Bacillus pumilus: one gene and its partner. Each later gene encodes a partner of the first gene's protein in a complex. Links are inferred from orthologs where the notes say so. Each region holds a gene or a part of one and is shown on either strand. Other genes may lie near its edges.

Evidence for each region.
Region 2: the proteins of uvrA (region 1) and mfd are in contact, whole or in part, in a crystal structure (PDB 4DFC), measured with the Escherichia coli proteins. The link is inferred for Bacillus pumilus from one-to-one orthologs.

Annotation. Positions count from the first base shown.
Region 1 is NZ_LT906438.1:3,268,415-3,273,472, forward strand. What follows is about bases 1,639-5,058. They hold uvrA (excinuclease ABC subunit UvrA), read right to left. Parts: upstream 4,716-5,058; coding sequence 1,839-4,715; downstream 1,639-1,838. Other genes in these bases: uvrB (excinuclease ABC subunit UvrB), read right to left, coding at 4,723-5,058. Also shown: CKW02_RS17150 (DUF4097 family beta strand repeat-containing protein), read right to left, coding at 1-833; CKW02_RS17155 (hypothetical protein), read right to left, coding at 846-1,181; CKW02_RS17160 (hypothetical protein), read left to right, coding at 1,379-1,609. UniProt on the Escherichia coli protein: The UvrABC repair system catalyzes the recognition and processing of DNA lesions. UvrA is an ATPase and a DNA-binding protein. A damage recognition complex composed of 2 UvrA and 2 UvrB subunits scans DNA for abnormalities.
Region 2 is NZ_LT906438.1:62,411-73,553, forward strand. The notes cover bases 1-4,121. They hold mfd (transcription-repair coupling factor), read left to right. Parts: upstream 1-387; coding sequence 388-3,921; downstream 3,922-4,121. Other genes in these bases: pth (aminoacyl-tRNA hydrolase), read left to right, coding at 1-34; CKW02_RS00340 (anti-sigma-F factor Fin), read left to right, coding at 90-320; spoVT (stage V sporulation protein T), read left to right, coding at 4,061-4,121. Outside these bases: more of spoVT, read left to right, coding at 4,122-4,597; CKW02_RS00355 (putative polysaccharide biosynthesis protein), read left to right, coding at 4,791-6,395; bifunctional methyltransferase/pyrophosphohydrolase YabN, read left to right, coding at 6,385-7,869; CKW02_RS00365 (RNA-binding S4 domain-containing protein), read left to right, coding at 7,866-8,126; sporulation protein YabP, read left to right, coding at 8,201-8,509; spore cortex biosynthesis protein YabQ, read left to right, coding at 8,506-9,144; CKW02_RS00380 (FtsB family cell division protein), read left to right, coding at 9,163-9,537; CKW02_RS00385 (S1 domain-containing RNA-binding protein), read left to right, coding at 9,620-10,018; spoIIE (stage II sporulation protein E), read left to right, coding at 10,572-11,143. UniProt on the Escherichia coli protein: Couples transcription and DNA repair by recognizing RNA polymerase (RNAP) stalled at DNA lesions. Mediates ATP-dependent release of RNAP and its truncated transcript from the DNA, and recruitment of nucleotide excision repair machinery to the damaged site.

The DNA of each region.
Region 1 (5,058 bases):
CGGCACTTCTCATCCGACAGCTGAACAGCAATGTTTCCGTTAAAGCTTTGGGCATCAATTGACTCACTTTTCCCGCGCAGGTCAATAAGCCCATTAATGGTTTCTACTTCAATCATACCACACTCGTGATCCGCCAGTTTAATTTGTCCGTTTGCTGTTTCAATTCCAACCTTTTCCGCCTGTAAAGAGGCAAAAGAGACAACACCATTGGTGGTTTTCGCAGTAAGTTCTTTTGTCTTTAGCTTTTCCCCGCGGATCGGACCATTAAACAGCTTAACCTTGATTTTATCGTATTGGATACGTGGCACATATAAAGTGACATTGACTTTCATTGTCTTCTTTTCGGTCCGGATAAAAAATTTATCCCCTTCGAGGCCGCAGTCCAATTGATTGAGAAATTGCTGTCTTGCCTGCTCTCCGTCTTCTGCACGGTAGATTTTCGCATGGCATTCTGCTCGAATATCACCATCGTCCCAAGGCATCACATTGAGACTGCCGTTCGCCAATTGAATATCTAAATGAGAGAGCGAAGCGTCTTTGAACTGAAAAATGTGCTCAACGTCGATCGACTGTCCAAAGTTCAAATCAAGATCTACGTCTTTCACCTTTTTCACCGCAGAATCTAACCAGCCAAACAACTTTGCACCAAGATTTTCTGTACCAGTTCCTTTGCTCTCCGTGCCTGCTTTTTCTTCATGAAAGGTGTGATCAACCGTTGATTTTTCTAATGAAACAGACGGATTTCCCTCCAGTTTTTCAAGCAGCGTAATCGCTTCTTTTGCAGATAATGTCCCGTCTTCTACTAATTTTAAAATGCGTTCTTTTTCATTCATACAAAGCCCCTCCTACGATTTGATGGATTGAAGTACTTTAATACCTTGAATGATATTCCAAATGACAGAGATCAAAAAGCCAATAGCGACTAAAAAGGACAAGATGAGCATCGTGATCACTGGCATGAGTGAGTCACTTGCCTGTGTCGACAATAAAAATGGGATAGACCCAAAAACCAGCAACACGCACGCTGCGACTGGCAAAACATGTGACCATAATGCTCGCAACGCGTGCCGTTTCGGTTCCTTTTGGTCGACTACAAAATATGCCACGATCGGTACAATAAACGGCATAAAAAATACACTGAAATAACAAATTGATGCAATGATCGACTGATCTCTATTCATATATATTCGCTCCTTCATGATGAAAATTCCTTTCTAACTCATACGTTTATTGCGTATCAAAAGTTTCAAAATCATTCGATTTACATATGACCTTAGACACAAATTACATCTTTTTGCACCTAAGTGTAGATTCTTCACGGATTACCCTTTAAAATATGTTGAAAAGATGGTGATTATCATTATAGGGGGTAATTATTTTGACAGATCATCATAATACTAACCACACGGCTCAAACGCTTTTAGACCTTATACAGAAACAAAAAAGCATGAACAGCGATATGATCAGGGAGCTTGAGACCATTCATCCGTCTCATCCACAGTATGGTGATATCCGTTATTTAAAAGTACTGCTCGACAGCAGCAGCACGCATATTTTAAAGGATTTAACGCAGCTCAGTCATTTAATGCCAAAGGAAGATGCGCAATAAAAGGAAAACCCCTCTTAACGAGGGGTTCAGATTGTTGACAAAGGGCTAAAATGATCTTGATTTTAGCCCTTTGTCTTCTTTTCAGCGTGATAGAAAACCTTTGAAGTCTAGAAAGAGCGAGCACTGGCGCAGCAGAGCGAATTTAACATTCGTGAGCACCAGCGCGCAGACCTGACAACGAATGCGAGGGTTTGTCTACACGCTGAAACCCCTCTTAACGAGGGTTTTTTTATGATGAAGTCACACTTTCTATTTCTTTGACCAACTGTTTCATTCGTTTACGGTCACGCTCTAAAATAGGCTTTAAGTATCGACCAGTGTAAGAAGCTTTTTCTTTTGCAATTTGCTCAGGAGTCCCAGAGGCAATGATCGTTCCGCCGCCAGCACCGCCCTCTGGTCCGAGATCAACGAGGTAATCAGCAGCCTTGATAATATCAAGGTTGTGCTCAATCACTAGCACCGTATCTCCGTTTTCGACCAAACGCTGAAGCACTTTTAATAAACGGGCAATATCATCCACATGCAGACCCGTTGTCGGCTCGTCTAAAATATAAAGAGACCTTCCGTTTGAACGTCGGTGAAGCTCAGATGCCAATTTCACACGCTGCGCCTCTCCCCCGGACAATGTCGTCGCAGGCTGTCCAAGTGTAATGTACCCTAGTCCAACATCAAAAATCGTTTGAAGCTTCCGCTTAATTTTCGGGATGTTCTCGAAAAATTGGAGTGCGTCCTCCACAGTCATTTCAAGCACATCAGCAATGTTCTTCCCTTTATATGTGACCTCAAGCGTCTCGCGGTTATAACGTTTCCCGTGGCACACCTCACAAGGCACATACACATCAGGTAAAAAGTGCATTTCGATTTTAATGATGCCATCTCCGCGACATGCCTCACAGCGTCCACCTTTGACGTTAAAGCTGAATCTACCTTTTTTATACCCTCGTACCTTTGCTTCATTGGTTTGTGCAAACACATCCCGCACATCGTCAAATACACCTGTATACGTGGCAGGGTTGGATCTTGGCGTACGGCCGATTGGAGATTGATCAATATCAATCACCTTATCTAAATGATCCATTCCTTTGATTTCTTTGTGCTGTCCTGGCTTCGTCTTCGCTCTGTGCAGTTTTTGCGCAAGTGATTTTAATAGAATTTCATTCACAAGCGTACTTTTCCCTGAACCAGACACCCCAGTTACAGCTGTAAAGACGCCTAGAGGGAACTTCGCATTGACGTTTTTCAGGTTGTTTTCTTTTGCACCTTTGATCTCAATATAGCGGCCGTCAGGCTTTCTTCTTTCGATCGGCAGAGGGATAAATTTCTCTCCTGATAAATATTGTCCTGTTAAAGATTTCTTGTCCTTCATGACTTCTTCCGGCGTTCCAGCTGAAATCACTTCTCCTCCATGAACTCCTGCTCCAGGTCCAATATCAATCAAATAATCAGCGGCTAGCATCGTATCTTCATCATGCTCTACGACAATGAGGGTATTCCCGATATCGCGCATGTTTTTCAATGTCCCGATCAATCGGTCATTATCACGCTGATGCAGACCAATAGATGGTTCATCTAATATATAAAGAACACCTGTCAGCCTTGACCCGATTTGAGTCGCCAGACGAATCCGCTGCGCCTCTCCTCCGGATAGTGTGCCAGCCGAGCGGCTCAATGTGAGGTAATCTAATCCCACATTATTTAAGAAGGACAAGCGCTCTTTGATTTCACGTAAAATGAGCTGAGCAATCTGCAAATCTTTCTCAGACAACTCGATTTCACCATATAAATCAAGGGCATCAGAGACAGACAAATCAGTGATTTCTCCGATATGTTTGCCATTGATCAGAACCGCAAGCGTCTCTTTTTTCAGACGATATCCTTTACATGTCGGACATGGCTGGTTCGCCATATACTTCTCCATTTGCTCACGAATATAATCAGAGCTGGTTTCCTTATAGCGTCGTTCAATGTTACGAAGAACACCTTCAAATTCAATTTCATTTTCACGTACCTGACCAAAATCATTTTCATATTTAAAATAAATCCGTTCAGAGCCGCTGCCATATAAAATTTTATCGAATAAATGCGACGGTATATCTTTCACTGGAATGTCCATGTCGATTCCGTAATGTGTACATACTGCCTCAAGAAGCTGAGGATAGTATTGTGAGCTCTGCGGCTCCCAAGGGGCAATGGCATGCTGTCGTAACGTCAAATCCTTATTAGGAATGACAAGCTCTGGGTCAACTTCTAGTTTAGAGCCAAGCCCATCACAGCTCGGACAGGCACCAAAAGGACTATTAAATGAAAACATTCTCGGCTCAAGCTCACCAATAGAGAACCCGCAGTGCGGACAGGCATGATGTTCACTGAATAACAGCTCTTCTTGTCCAATCACGTCAATCATCACACGGCCTTCACCTAGTCGCAGCGCCGTTTCAAGGGAGTCAGACAGCCGAGCCGCAACGCCTTCCTTCACCACGATTCGATCAATCACGACTTCAATGGAATGCTTCTTGTTCTTTTCAAGCTCGATCTCTTCTGATAGATCTTCCATCTCTCCGTCGACTCTTACTCGCACATAGCCTTGCTTTCGAATTTGATCAAGTACTTTAACATGTGTTCCTTTGCGGCCTGATACGACCGGCGCAAGCACTTGCAATTTCGTTCTTTCTGGATATTCTAAAATACGATCTGTCATCTGCTCAATCGTTTGGGACGTGATTTCAATCCCATGTATCGGACAAATAGGTTTCCCAACTCGAGCATACAAGAGTCGTAAATAATCATAGATTTCAGTAACGGTTCCAACTGTTGATCTAGGGTTCCGGCTCGTCGTCTTCTGATCAATACTAATCGCCGGAGAAAGACCTTCAATGGCATCTACATCCGGTTTATCCATTTGACCGAGAAATTGGCGCGCATACGCTGAAAGAGATTCAACGTACCTGCGCTGACCCTCTGCATAAATGGTATCAAAGGCAAGCGACGATTTTCCTGAACCAGATAAACCCGTGATGACCACTAACTGGTCACGCGGGATATTCACATCAATATTTTTAAGGTTGTGGGCTCTAGCACCTTTCACCTCTATTCGTTCCATAGCCATCAGGCAATCATCCTTCCGCTTTTAGCTCTAGCAATAGATCTCTTAATTCTGCTGCTTTTTCAAAATCAAGCGCTTTTGCTGCATCTTTCATTTCCATCTCGACCTTTTCGATCACTTTTTCTCGTTCTTTTTTGCTCATTTTTGACAGCTTTGGTGCTGCATTTGTTTCATATTCTTCCGATTCTTCATGTATCTTTGTTGCTTTAATGGCATCTCTGATTTTCTTATGGATGGTTTGCGGAGTAATTCCATATTTCTCATTATACGCCTCTTGCTGCTCTCGTCTTCGCTTCGTTTCTTGAATCGCAATATCCATTGATTTGGTCATTTTATCTGCATACAT
Region 2 (11,143 bases), 3.2 Mb from region 1 along the record:
AGAAGTGATGAATGATTTTAACAAAAAGGTATAAGAATGATAAGCAAAGCACATACTGATCATAAAATCTCAGCATGGGAGGATCACGTATGGCTTTGCATTATTACTGCCGGCACTGTGGTGTAAAGGTTGGCAGTCTAGATGAATCCGCTGTTCAAAGTGAAGCACTTGGATTTCATCACTTAACAAATGAGGAAAGAAACGATATGATTTCTTATAGGGAAAATGGTGATTTACATGTACAAACCATTTGTGAGGATTGCCAAGAGGCGCTCGAAAGAAATCCTGATTACCATCAGTATCATACCTTTATTCAATAAAAAGCTTTGGTGTAGATAATAGACCAAAGCGTTTTTCTGTTTTAAACAAGCAGGGAGGAGGAGCCAAATGAAAAATATACAATCATTTATCAAACAAAGTGATGATTTTCAGTCCATTTTTAATGGGCTAAAGGAAGGGTTAAAAGAACAGCTGCTCGCCGGACTATCAGGCTCCGTCAGATCTTTATTTACAGCCGCTATATCAGACGAACTTAAGCGGCCAATGTTTATTGTGACTCACAACTTGTATCAAGCGCAGAAGGTAACAGATGATCTTGCCAGTGTGATGTCAGATCGCTCGGTCCTTCTTTATCCTGTGAATGAACTCATTGCTTCAGAAATTGCCGTTGCAAGCCCTGAGCTCAGAGCACAGCGTCTAGATGTTCTGAACCGGCTGGCGAATGGAGAAAACCCCATTATCGTCACCCCGGCTGCTGCGGTGCGTCGAATGCTTCCGCCAGTTGAGCTCTGGAAGGAGAGTCAGATCCATTTAAAGCTTGGTGAAGAAATTGATTTGGAGGCGTTTTCAAAACAGCTTGTACAAATCGGTTATGACCGGACGTCAATGGTTGCTGCGCCCGGAGATTTTAGTGTGCGCGGAGGAATCATTGATATTTATTCGTTAACGGAAGATCACCCAATTCGTATTGAGCTGTTTGATACAGAAGTAGACTCAATTCGAACATTCCACTCGGATACACAGCGTTCATTAGAAACACTTCAAGAAATTAAAATCGGTCCCGCAAAAGAGCTGATTGTGAGAGGGCCTGAACGAGTGAGAGCCATTGAACAGCTTGATCAAGGACTTGCGAAGAGCTTAAAGAAATTCAACTCGGACCAGCAAAAAGAATTGTTGCATCAACATATTTCTGCTGATCGAGAGAAGCTGCTAGAAGGTATCGTGACACAGGAAATGACGAAGTACCTGTCCTATTTCTATGAAAAACCTGCTAGTTTGCTAGATTACACTTCACAGGATACGATTATTATTTTAGATGAAATTAGCAGGATTCAGGAGATGGAAGAACAGCTTGAGCAGGAAGAAGCCGATTGGACAATTAGCCTGCTTGAAGAAGGCAATATTCTTCATGATTTATCCCTTTCTTTCCCGTTCCAACAACTGATCAATCAGCAATCGCGGTCGATTCTGTACTACTCCTTGTTCCTGAGACATGTCCAGCAGACAAATCCGCAAAATATCGTCAATGTATCTAGTAAGCAAATGCAGAATTTCCACGGTCAGATGAATGTGCTTGCAAGTGAAATTGAACGCTACAAAAAACAACAATACACAGTTGTCTTCTTAGGTGCGGATGAAGAGCGGACAGACAAACTGTCTTCTGTCTTACATGATTACGACATTGAAGCCGCTCTTGCCAAGCCGGCCGCAGAGCTTGTAAGCGGGCAGGTGTATATTTTACAAGGTGAGCTGCAAACAGGCTTTGAACTGCCGTTATCGAAAATTGCCGTGATCACAGAAGGCGAGCTCTTCAAGAAACGTGTGAAGAAGCAGGCGCGTAAGCAAAAGCTGACCAATGCAGAGCGAATTAAGAGCTATTCAGAGCTTCAAGTCGGCGATTATGTGGTGCACATTAACCACGGGATCGGTAAGTATTTAGGAATTGAAACGCTTGAAATCGGCGGCATTCATAAAGATTATTTAAATATTCATTATCAAGGAAGCGACAAGCTTTATGTACCGGTTGAACAAATTGATCAGGTACAGAAATATGTGGGATCAGAAGGTAAAGAGCCAAAGCTGTACAAACTAGGCGGCAGCGATTGGAAACGTGTGAAGAAAAAAGTAGAGTCCTCTGTACAGGACATCGCAGATGATCTCATTAAGCTGTACGCAGAGCGTGAGGCAAGCAAAGGGTATGCCTTCTCGCCTGATCATGAGATGCAGCACCAGTTTGAATCAGCGTTCCCTTACCAGGAAACAGATGATCAAATCCGTTCGATTCATGAAATCAAACAAGACATGGAGCGGGAGCGTCCAATGGACCGCCTACTTTGTGGAGATGTGGGATACGGAAAAACAGAAGTGGCGATTCGAGCCGCCTTCAAAGCAATTGCTGACGGGAAGCAAGTTGCTCTACTCGTGCCGACAACCATCTTAGCGCAGCAGCATTTTGACACGATTATGGACCGATTCCAAGACTATCCGGTCAAAATTGCTCAGCTGAGCCGTTTCCGTACAAGAAAAGAAACAACCGAAACGTTAAAAGGGTTGAAAAATGGAACGATTGATATGGTTATTGGTACACACCGTTTGCTTTCTAAAGATATTGTCTATAAAGACTTAGGTTTGTTGATTATTGATGAAGAGCAGCGTTTTGGTGTGACCCATAAAGAGAAAATTAAACAGATGAAAGCCAATATCGATGTACTGACATTAACGGCTACGCCAATTCCGCGTACGCTGCATATGTCTATGCTTGGCGTACGGGATTTATCGGTTATTGAAACACCGCCTGAAAACCGTTTCCCTGTTCAAACCTATGTGGTCGAGTACAATGGCGCTTTAGTCAGAGAAGCGATTGAGCGAGAACTAGCACGCGGTGGTCAAGTGTACTTCCTGTACAACCGTGTCGAGGATATTGAACGAAAAGCAGATGAAATCTCTATGTTAGTTCCAGATGCGAAAGTCAGCTATGCACATGGGAAAATGAGTGAGAACGAGCTGGAATCAGTGATGATCAATTTCCTTGAAGGTGAATCAGATGTATTGGTCAGTACCACCATCATTGAAACGGGAGTCGACATTCCAAATGTGAACACGCTCATCGTCCACGATGCGGATAAAATGGGGCTTTCTCAGCTGTACCAGCTAAGAGGACGAGTAGGACGCTCGAATCGTGTCGCATATGCTTATTTCACGTATCGAAAAGATAAAGTTCTTTCTGAAGTAGCAGAGAAGAGACTTCAAGCTATTAAAGAATTCACAGAGCTCGGATCAGGATTTAAAATTGCGATGCGTGATTTAACGATTCGAGGAGCAGGAAATTTACTTGGTGCACAGCAGCATGGATTCATTGATTCTGTTGGATTCGACCTCTATTCTCAAATGCTGAAAGAAGCCATTGAGGAAAGAAGAGGCGATACAACGGCTCAAGATAAATTCGAACCGGAAATCGATCTGCAAATCGATGCTTACATCCCGGACACTTACATTTCGGATGGGAAGCAAAAGATCGAGATGTATAAACAGTTCAGAGCGATTGGATCAATTGAAGAGCGAAAAGAGCTTCAAGATGAGATGATCGACCGATTCGGTGAATATCCGCAAGAAGTGGCGGACTTGTTCACGATTGCGACGATGAAAGTATACGCAGTGCAGGAACGTGTCGAACTGATCAAGATGGAGAAAGGCATTGTCAGACTCACCCTTGAAGAGCAAGCAAGCAGTGAAATCGACGGTCAAAAATTATTTGCCCTCGGCAGTAAATATGGCCGTGATATTGGCTTAGGAATGGAAGGCAGCAAGCTAATTATTTCTGTCCAAACGAAAGGCAAGAAGACAGGGGAATGGCTTGAAATCGTTCTGAATATGCTTCGGGGTCTTCAAGATGTGAAAAAAGAAACCATTCCATCTTCATAAAAATTTGTTTGTCTCTCGTGTATATTACGGTTGATGTGACGGATACTAATCTCAGGGTCAAGTGGTGAATGTTGCATAAAGTGGACGCTTTTGCTCCATTCACCCAACACATCATCAAACGAAAGAGAGGCAGCAGTGAATGAAAGCAACTGGAATTGTACGCCGCATCGATGATCTAGGTAGAGTGGTTATTCCGAAGGAGATTCGCAGAACATTGCGCATCCGGGAAGGAGATCCGCTTGAGATTTTCGTCGACCGCGATGGAGAAGTCATTTTGAAGAAGTATTCGCCGATTAGTGAGCTAGGAGACTTTGCGAAGGAATATGCTGATGCATTATTCGACAGTTTGGGTCATTCCATCCTGATTTGTGATCGAGATACGTATATTGCTGTATCCGGCAGTTCGAAAAAAGAGTACTTAAACAAATCCATCAGTGATTTACTTGAACGAACAATGGACCAGCGCAATTCTGTATTAGAAGAAAGCAAAAAAGAAATTCAACTTGTCGATGGTATTGATGATGACGTATCTGCTTATACCATTGCACCTATTGTTGCAAACGGAGATCCGATTGGCGCCGTCGTCTTATTTTCTAAAGAGCGTTCAATGGGGGAAGTGGAGCATAAAGCGGCAGAAACAGCAGCTGGCTTCCTAGCCCGTCAAATGGAACACTAGGTCTAATAATTCTATATCATTTTGATGAAACGAAAGAATGCCGATGAAATCATTTGATTTTGTCGGCGTTTTTTATATGGAATGAAACAAAACGAGAAATGTGCCGTCTACTCCTTAGAAAGAAACGGCTTTTCATTCACGTATGATATAATGAGTGCGTTTAACTGTAGATCTATTTTTAAAGGAGTCATCCATGAAAAATGCTGTGAATCAGCCGCATTGGCTTTTCCAGGGTGCGGTGATTTTGACCATCGCAGGCTTGTTATCAAAGGTACTAAGTGCCGTTTATCGTGTTCCGTTCCAGAACATCGTAGGAGACACAGGGTTTTATATTTATCAGCAAGTGTACCCCTTCCTAGGTATTGCGATCATGCTCGGCACCACAGGGTTTCCTGTCATGGTGTCCAAGCTTTTGAGTGAGCATGGGGAGGAGAATCGACGAATTATTACAAGGGTATCCTTGGTCTATATCACTTTACTGAGCCTGGTCTTATTTCTTTGTCTTTACATAGGAGCAGGCAGTATTGCGAGCCTTATGGCGGACAGTCAATTAATCCTGCTCATCCAAATGAGTGCTTTCGTGTTTTTATTTCTGCCGCTTACCGTGATGCTGAGAGGCGTTTTTCAGAGTGACGGTATGATGCTTCCAACGGCTGTTTCTCAATTGGTTGAGCAGCTCATCAGGGTAGGCGTCCTGCTTGTTTTATCCTTCTATTTCGTCAGGCACGGCTATTCGCTTTATGAAACAGGGGCGGGTGCAGTCTTCTCCTCCATAGCGGGAAGCGCGGCCTCGCTTATACTGCTTCTTTTCCTTTGGCTGACTTACCGAAAACAGTCTTCTGCACCTATGACAGTCAAGCGGGCGACACTTCGGAAAAAGGATGTTTTGAAGAGTTTGGTGCTGTATACATTCACGATTTGTGTCAGCGGATTGCTCATTTTATGGATGCAAATGATTGATGCCTTTCATCTGTATGCGTTGCTGCGCAGTGAGGGACTGAGTGAAGCCGCGGCAAAGGCGGCAAAAGGTGTGTATGACCGAGGGCAGCCGTTTTTACAGCTAGGGACAGTGTTTGCCATTAGCATCGGGACCTCTCTTGTGCCATTTTTATCTGCTGCCATGAGGAATGGAGAGCATGAAGCGATCAGGCAAAAAGTACGTACATCGTTTAAAACCACGTCAGTTTTAGGGATTGGTTCCGCAGTTGGGCTGATTTGTATTCTTTCGTCAGTCAATACCATGCTTTTTCGTAATGATTTAGGTACCGATGCGCTGCAAATATTCTGTATTTCCATCGCATTTACATCGATTGCGATTACGCAAGCAGCTTTACTTCAAGGGCTTGGGCATACTGTGTATCCGGCTGTTGTGGTGCTTCTCAGTGTGCTAGTGAAATGGATACTCACGCTTGCACTTGTGCCGCTATTTGGCATCTACGGTGCCGCATGGTCAACCGTGTGCGGTTTTCTCGCTGCCGCTCTGCTCAATGCCGTTTATTTGAGGCATAAAGGATGGATTTCGTTGAGAGAGTTGTTCCCAGTGAAAATTCTTTTATCGGCCGCTTTCATGGCCATTGTCTTAATAGGGTATCAGGCACTGTTTTCTTGGGTCATTCCCTTTGAAAAACGTCCTTTTTCCGTTTTAGAGAGCCTGACGTCAGTTTTTATTGGTGGTTTCGCCTTTTTATATAGTATTCTTAAGCTAGAAGTATTTACGGACGAGGAATGGAGACTCATTCCATTAGGAGAAAAGATTTTATATTTTAAACAGATGAGAGGGAATCAAAATGGCAGGTAAGATTACCGTCGTCGGTCTTGGGGCAGGCGACATGGATCAGCTGACGCTCGGTGTATACAAGCAGCTGAAGCAGGCGAAAGAAGTATTTATGAGAACGCAGGACCACCCGCTTACCGCAGAGTTGATGCAGGAGGTTCCATCGCTGACCTTTTTTGATGAGATTTATGAAAAGCACGATCAGTTTGATTCGGTCTATCAGGAAATCACGGAAATTTTATTTACAGAGGCTGCGGAAAAGGAGATTGTGTACGCAGTACCAGGTCACCCATTTGTCGCTGAAAAGACCGTCCAGCTATTAGTTTCTCAGCAGCAAGAGCGCGGGATTGAGGTGTCCGTTGCTGGTGGACAAAGCTTTTTGGATGCGACGTTTAACTCCTTGCAGATCGACCCCATCGAGGGATTCCAATTCGTTGATGCAGGAGATATGAGAGCGGACGATCTGAAATTGACCCAGCATGTCCTCATTTGTCAGGTATATGATCAGCTCACCGCTTCGAATGTGAAACTCACGCTGATGGAAAAGCTTCCAGACGATTATGAAGTCTATATTGTGACTGCGGCTGGAAGCAGCCTGGAACAGATTACTGCCGTTCCTTTATTTGAACTTGATCGAGATGTGTCGATAAATAACTTAACGAGTGTTTATGTGCCTCCGATTCAAGATGAAAAGCTGCTTTACCAACAATTTGACACCTTCCGTGACGTCATCCGTACATTAAGAGGTCCGGGCGGCTGTCCATGGGATCAAAAACAAACCAATGAGTCACTTAAACCCTATTTAATTGAAGAATGCTATGAACTGCTTGAAGCGATAGATGAAGATGATCCAGACCATATGGTGGAAGAGCTCGGAGATGTGATGCTGCAGGTGTTACTTCATGCTCAAATTGGTGAAGATGACGGCTTTTTCTCAATTGATGACGTCATCCAGCATGTCACAGAAAAAATGATTCGTAGACATCCCCATGTGTTTGGTGACACAAATGTTTCTGAAGCAGAAGAAGTGGTCGTCAACTGGGAAAAAATCAAGCAGCAGGAGAAGCCGGAGCGGGCAGCCTCTATGTTGCAATCCATCCCGGCGACGCTTCCAGCATTAACAAAGGCATATAAGCTCCAAAAGAAAGCCGCCAAAGTAGGCTTTGATTGGACAGATGTGAAAGATATTTGGAACAAATACGAAGAAGAAAAGCAGGAATTTCTCGTTGAAGTGGCAGAGAAGCCGGACGAAAGTGCAACGAAGCAGATGAAAGATGAATTTGGAGATCTTTTGTTTGTTCTCGTCAACATTGGAAGGTTCTATCAGCTAGAGCCTGAAACGGCGCTCGCTTCCGCCAACACAAAATTCATGCGTCGCTTTCAGCATATCGAACAAAAAGCAAAGGACATGGGACGTTCATTAGAGGACTTAACGCTAGAGGAAATGGACGATCTATGGAACGATGCCAAACGTATAGAAAGAGGTGAGCATACATGAGATTAGATAAATTTTTAAAAGTGTCCCGTTTAATCAAAAGAAGAACATTGGCAAAAGAAGTCGCTGATCAAGGCAGAATTTCGATTAACGGCACACAGGCGAAAGCCAGCTCTGATGTGAAAGAAGGAGACGAGCTTAAAATCCGTTTTGGTCAAAAACTAGTGACGGTTCAAGTCAACGAGTTAAAGGACACAACGAAAAAAGAAGAAGCCGCTGGCATGTATACTGTGCTAAAAGAAGAAAAAACAGCAGAATAGGGCTTGTTCTAAATGATCCTCCTGTCACATACAATGCAGTAACAATGCAAGTATGAGATATGGGGGATGTATAAATGAATCAATATTATAATCAACCTCAAGGCACGAAGCTGTCATCAGAAGCGGAGCACAATATCACAATGCGAAACAGAAAGCATTTAGATATTACCGGCGTCAAACAGGTGGAAAGCTTTGATAATGAAGAATTTCTGCTTGAGACGGTCATGGGGATTCTCGCTATCCGTGGAGAAAATCTGCAAATGAAAAACCTAGACGTCGAAAAAGGCGTTGTGTCGATTAAAGGACGTGTCTTTGACTTAATTTATGTAGATGAGCAGCACGGGGAGAAAGCTAAAGGATTTTTTAGCAAGCTGTTTAAATGACGCTGACAGTCCAGTTTTATACGATGCTTTCGATGGTAGCGATGGGCATCTGGCTGGGCGCATCGCTTGATACGTACAAGCTGTTTGTGAATCGGGAAAAGACAGCAAAATGGCTTTTGATTATACACGATCTCCTTTTTTGGCTGGTACAGGGTCTCTTATTCTTTTATGTTCTGCTGCTGACAAATGAGGGAGAATTCAGGCTTTATATCTTTCTAGCCGTTGCACTAGGTTTCTCGATGTATCAGGCATTGATGAAACAGCTGTATATGAACATTCTCAAATTTATCACGATGTGTATTTATCAAACCGTTCTCATCCTTAAAAGGCTGGTCATGTCGATCGTCTTCCAGCCGATCCGTTGGATTGTCACAATGGTCATAAGTGTTATACTGTTCTTGTTCCACTCGCTCTTACGTCTTGTTCGTTTTACGTTTCGGCTCGTGTGGAAGGTGCTGTCCATTGTTTGTTATCCGCTCATCTGGTTACTTAATGTGACCATTATTCATCGGATTCCCGAAAAATGGCGAACATCAATGAGATTGTTTTTCTCTAAAGGAGCAGGAATTTTACAAGGGACCAAGAAATTATCTGGTACCATCAAAACGAAATGGAAACAATTCTGGACAAAGTAAGAGAGGAGGCCTTCAACCTTGAACAAGAGAAAAAGAAATATCGCACAAATTCAAAATGATTACCAAAAACAAATGGAACAGCAAGCGCAACGCTTAAAACGCAAACGCCGTGGACTCCTTAGAAGGCTTACCGTGTTTGGTGTGATCGTGCTCATGTTTGCTGTCTTGGTGACAAGTGCCCTCTGGTCGCAATCGTCCTCATTAAAGGAAAAAGAAGAGAAGAAGGTTGCGCTCGAAAAAGAATTAAAGCAATTACAAACAAAGCAGGAAGATATTTCTGATGAAATTAAAAAGCTGAAAAGCAAGGAATACGTACTCGAACTGGCACGACGAGACTATTATATGTCCAAAAAAGGCGAAAAAATCTTTGATGTGGGCAATAAGAGCGATTAGCCTTGTTGACACTTAAAATTCAGTTTATGTATAATTGAACAAATGAGATTTTTTTATAAGTCTAAGGAGGAGCACTTTTTTTATGTCGATTGAAGTTGGCAGCAAGTTACAAGGGAAAGTTACGGGCATTACAAATTTTGGAGCTTTTGTGGAGTTGCCAGGCGGTTCAACTGGTCTCGTTCATATCAGTGAGGTAGCCGATAACTATGTAAAAGATATTAATGAGCATTTAAAAGTCGGTGAACAAGTTGAAGTGAAAGTGATTAACGTTGAAAAAGACGGTAAAATCGGCTTGTCCATTAAAAAAGCAAAAGATCGTCCTCAACAACAACAATCAAGACCGAGCAGAAATGATTTCCGTCCGAAGGAATCGTTTGAGCAAAAAATGAACAAATTCTTAAAAGATAGTGAAGACCGCTTAACATCTTTAAAACGTAACACGGAATCAAAACGTGGGGGACGCGGAGCAAGAAGAGGTTAACTTGTTGCTGCTTTCTATATATCTTTCACAACAAAGCACCTGCTGTCCGCAGGTGCTTTTTTTCTTGATCCATACGACATTTTTTGAGATTTCGTCATTTAATTTAAAACTTCCTATTGACGGACAAGCGATTCCTTTGTATTATAGATCTTGTGCTTCTTAGCGCATTTTTATTATGGCGGTGTAGCTCAGCTGGCTAGAGCGTACGGTTCATACCCGTGAGGTCGGGGGTTCGATCCCCTCCGCCGCTATCCTTTTTATTAGAACATAAAAGCAAGGCCCGTTGGTCAAGCGGTTAAGACACCGCCCTTTCACGGCGGTAACACGGGTTCGAATCCCGTACGGGTCATCTTCGAAAACAGCTTTCTTTAGGAAAGCTGTTTTTTTGTGTCTTCGTAAAATTCTGATGAAAGACATCGACTTTCATGAAAGTATGCCTTTTTGACGAATAAAGCGTCGAACGTTTTATGGAAACGACAACTTCTTTTGACAAAATTTCTTTTTCACCTTCGCTATAATGACAAGCAACGAATATCAGGTGGGGGATGAAAAGATGGAAAAACTAGAAAGAAGAACTGATTTAACAGGAGCGGGGTTTGAAAGAATCAGTGCAGGGTTAAAAAAGATGAAAAACCTGTTTCTTCATCATACGCATTCTCTTTTTTTCTATAAAGGGTTTATTTATGTCGTTCTTGGTTTTTTATTAGGACGAGCCTTTATATTATCTGAAATTATGCCGTTTGCTCTGCCTTTCTTTGGCTCCATGTTGCTTATCAAAAGAGATAAGTCCATGCTTGCTTGTCTCGCTTTACTTGCTGGAGCCATGACGATTTCACCTCAAAATGCATTGTTTGTGTTTGCGTCGCTGATCGTATTCCTTCTTATGTCCAAGGTGGTTTCTTTCATCATCAAAGACCCAGTGAAAACATTGCCGGTTGTCATTGTGCTGTCAATGCTGATCACCAGAGGAGCGTTTGTTTACCTAGAGCAAGGTGCTGTGCAAAGCTACGATTACGTCATGGCGGGTGTCGAAGCAGGACTTGCCTTCATTTTGACACTGATTTTCCTTCAAAGCCTGCCGATTTTTACAGTCAGGAAAATCAAACACTCCTTAAAGGTTGAAGA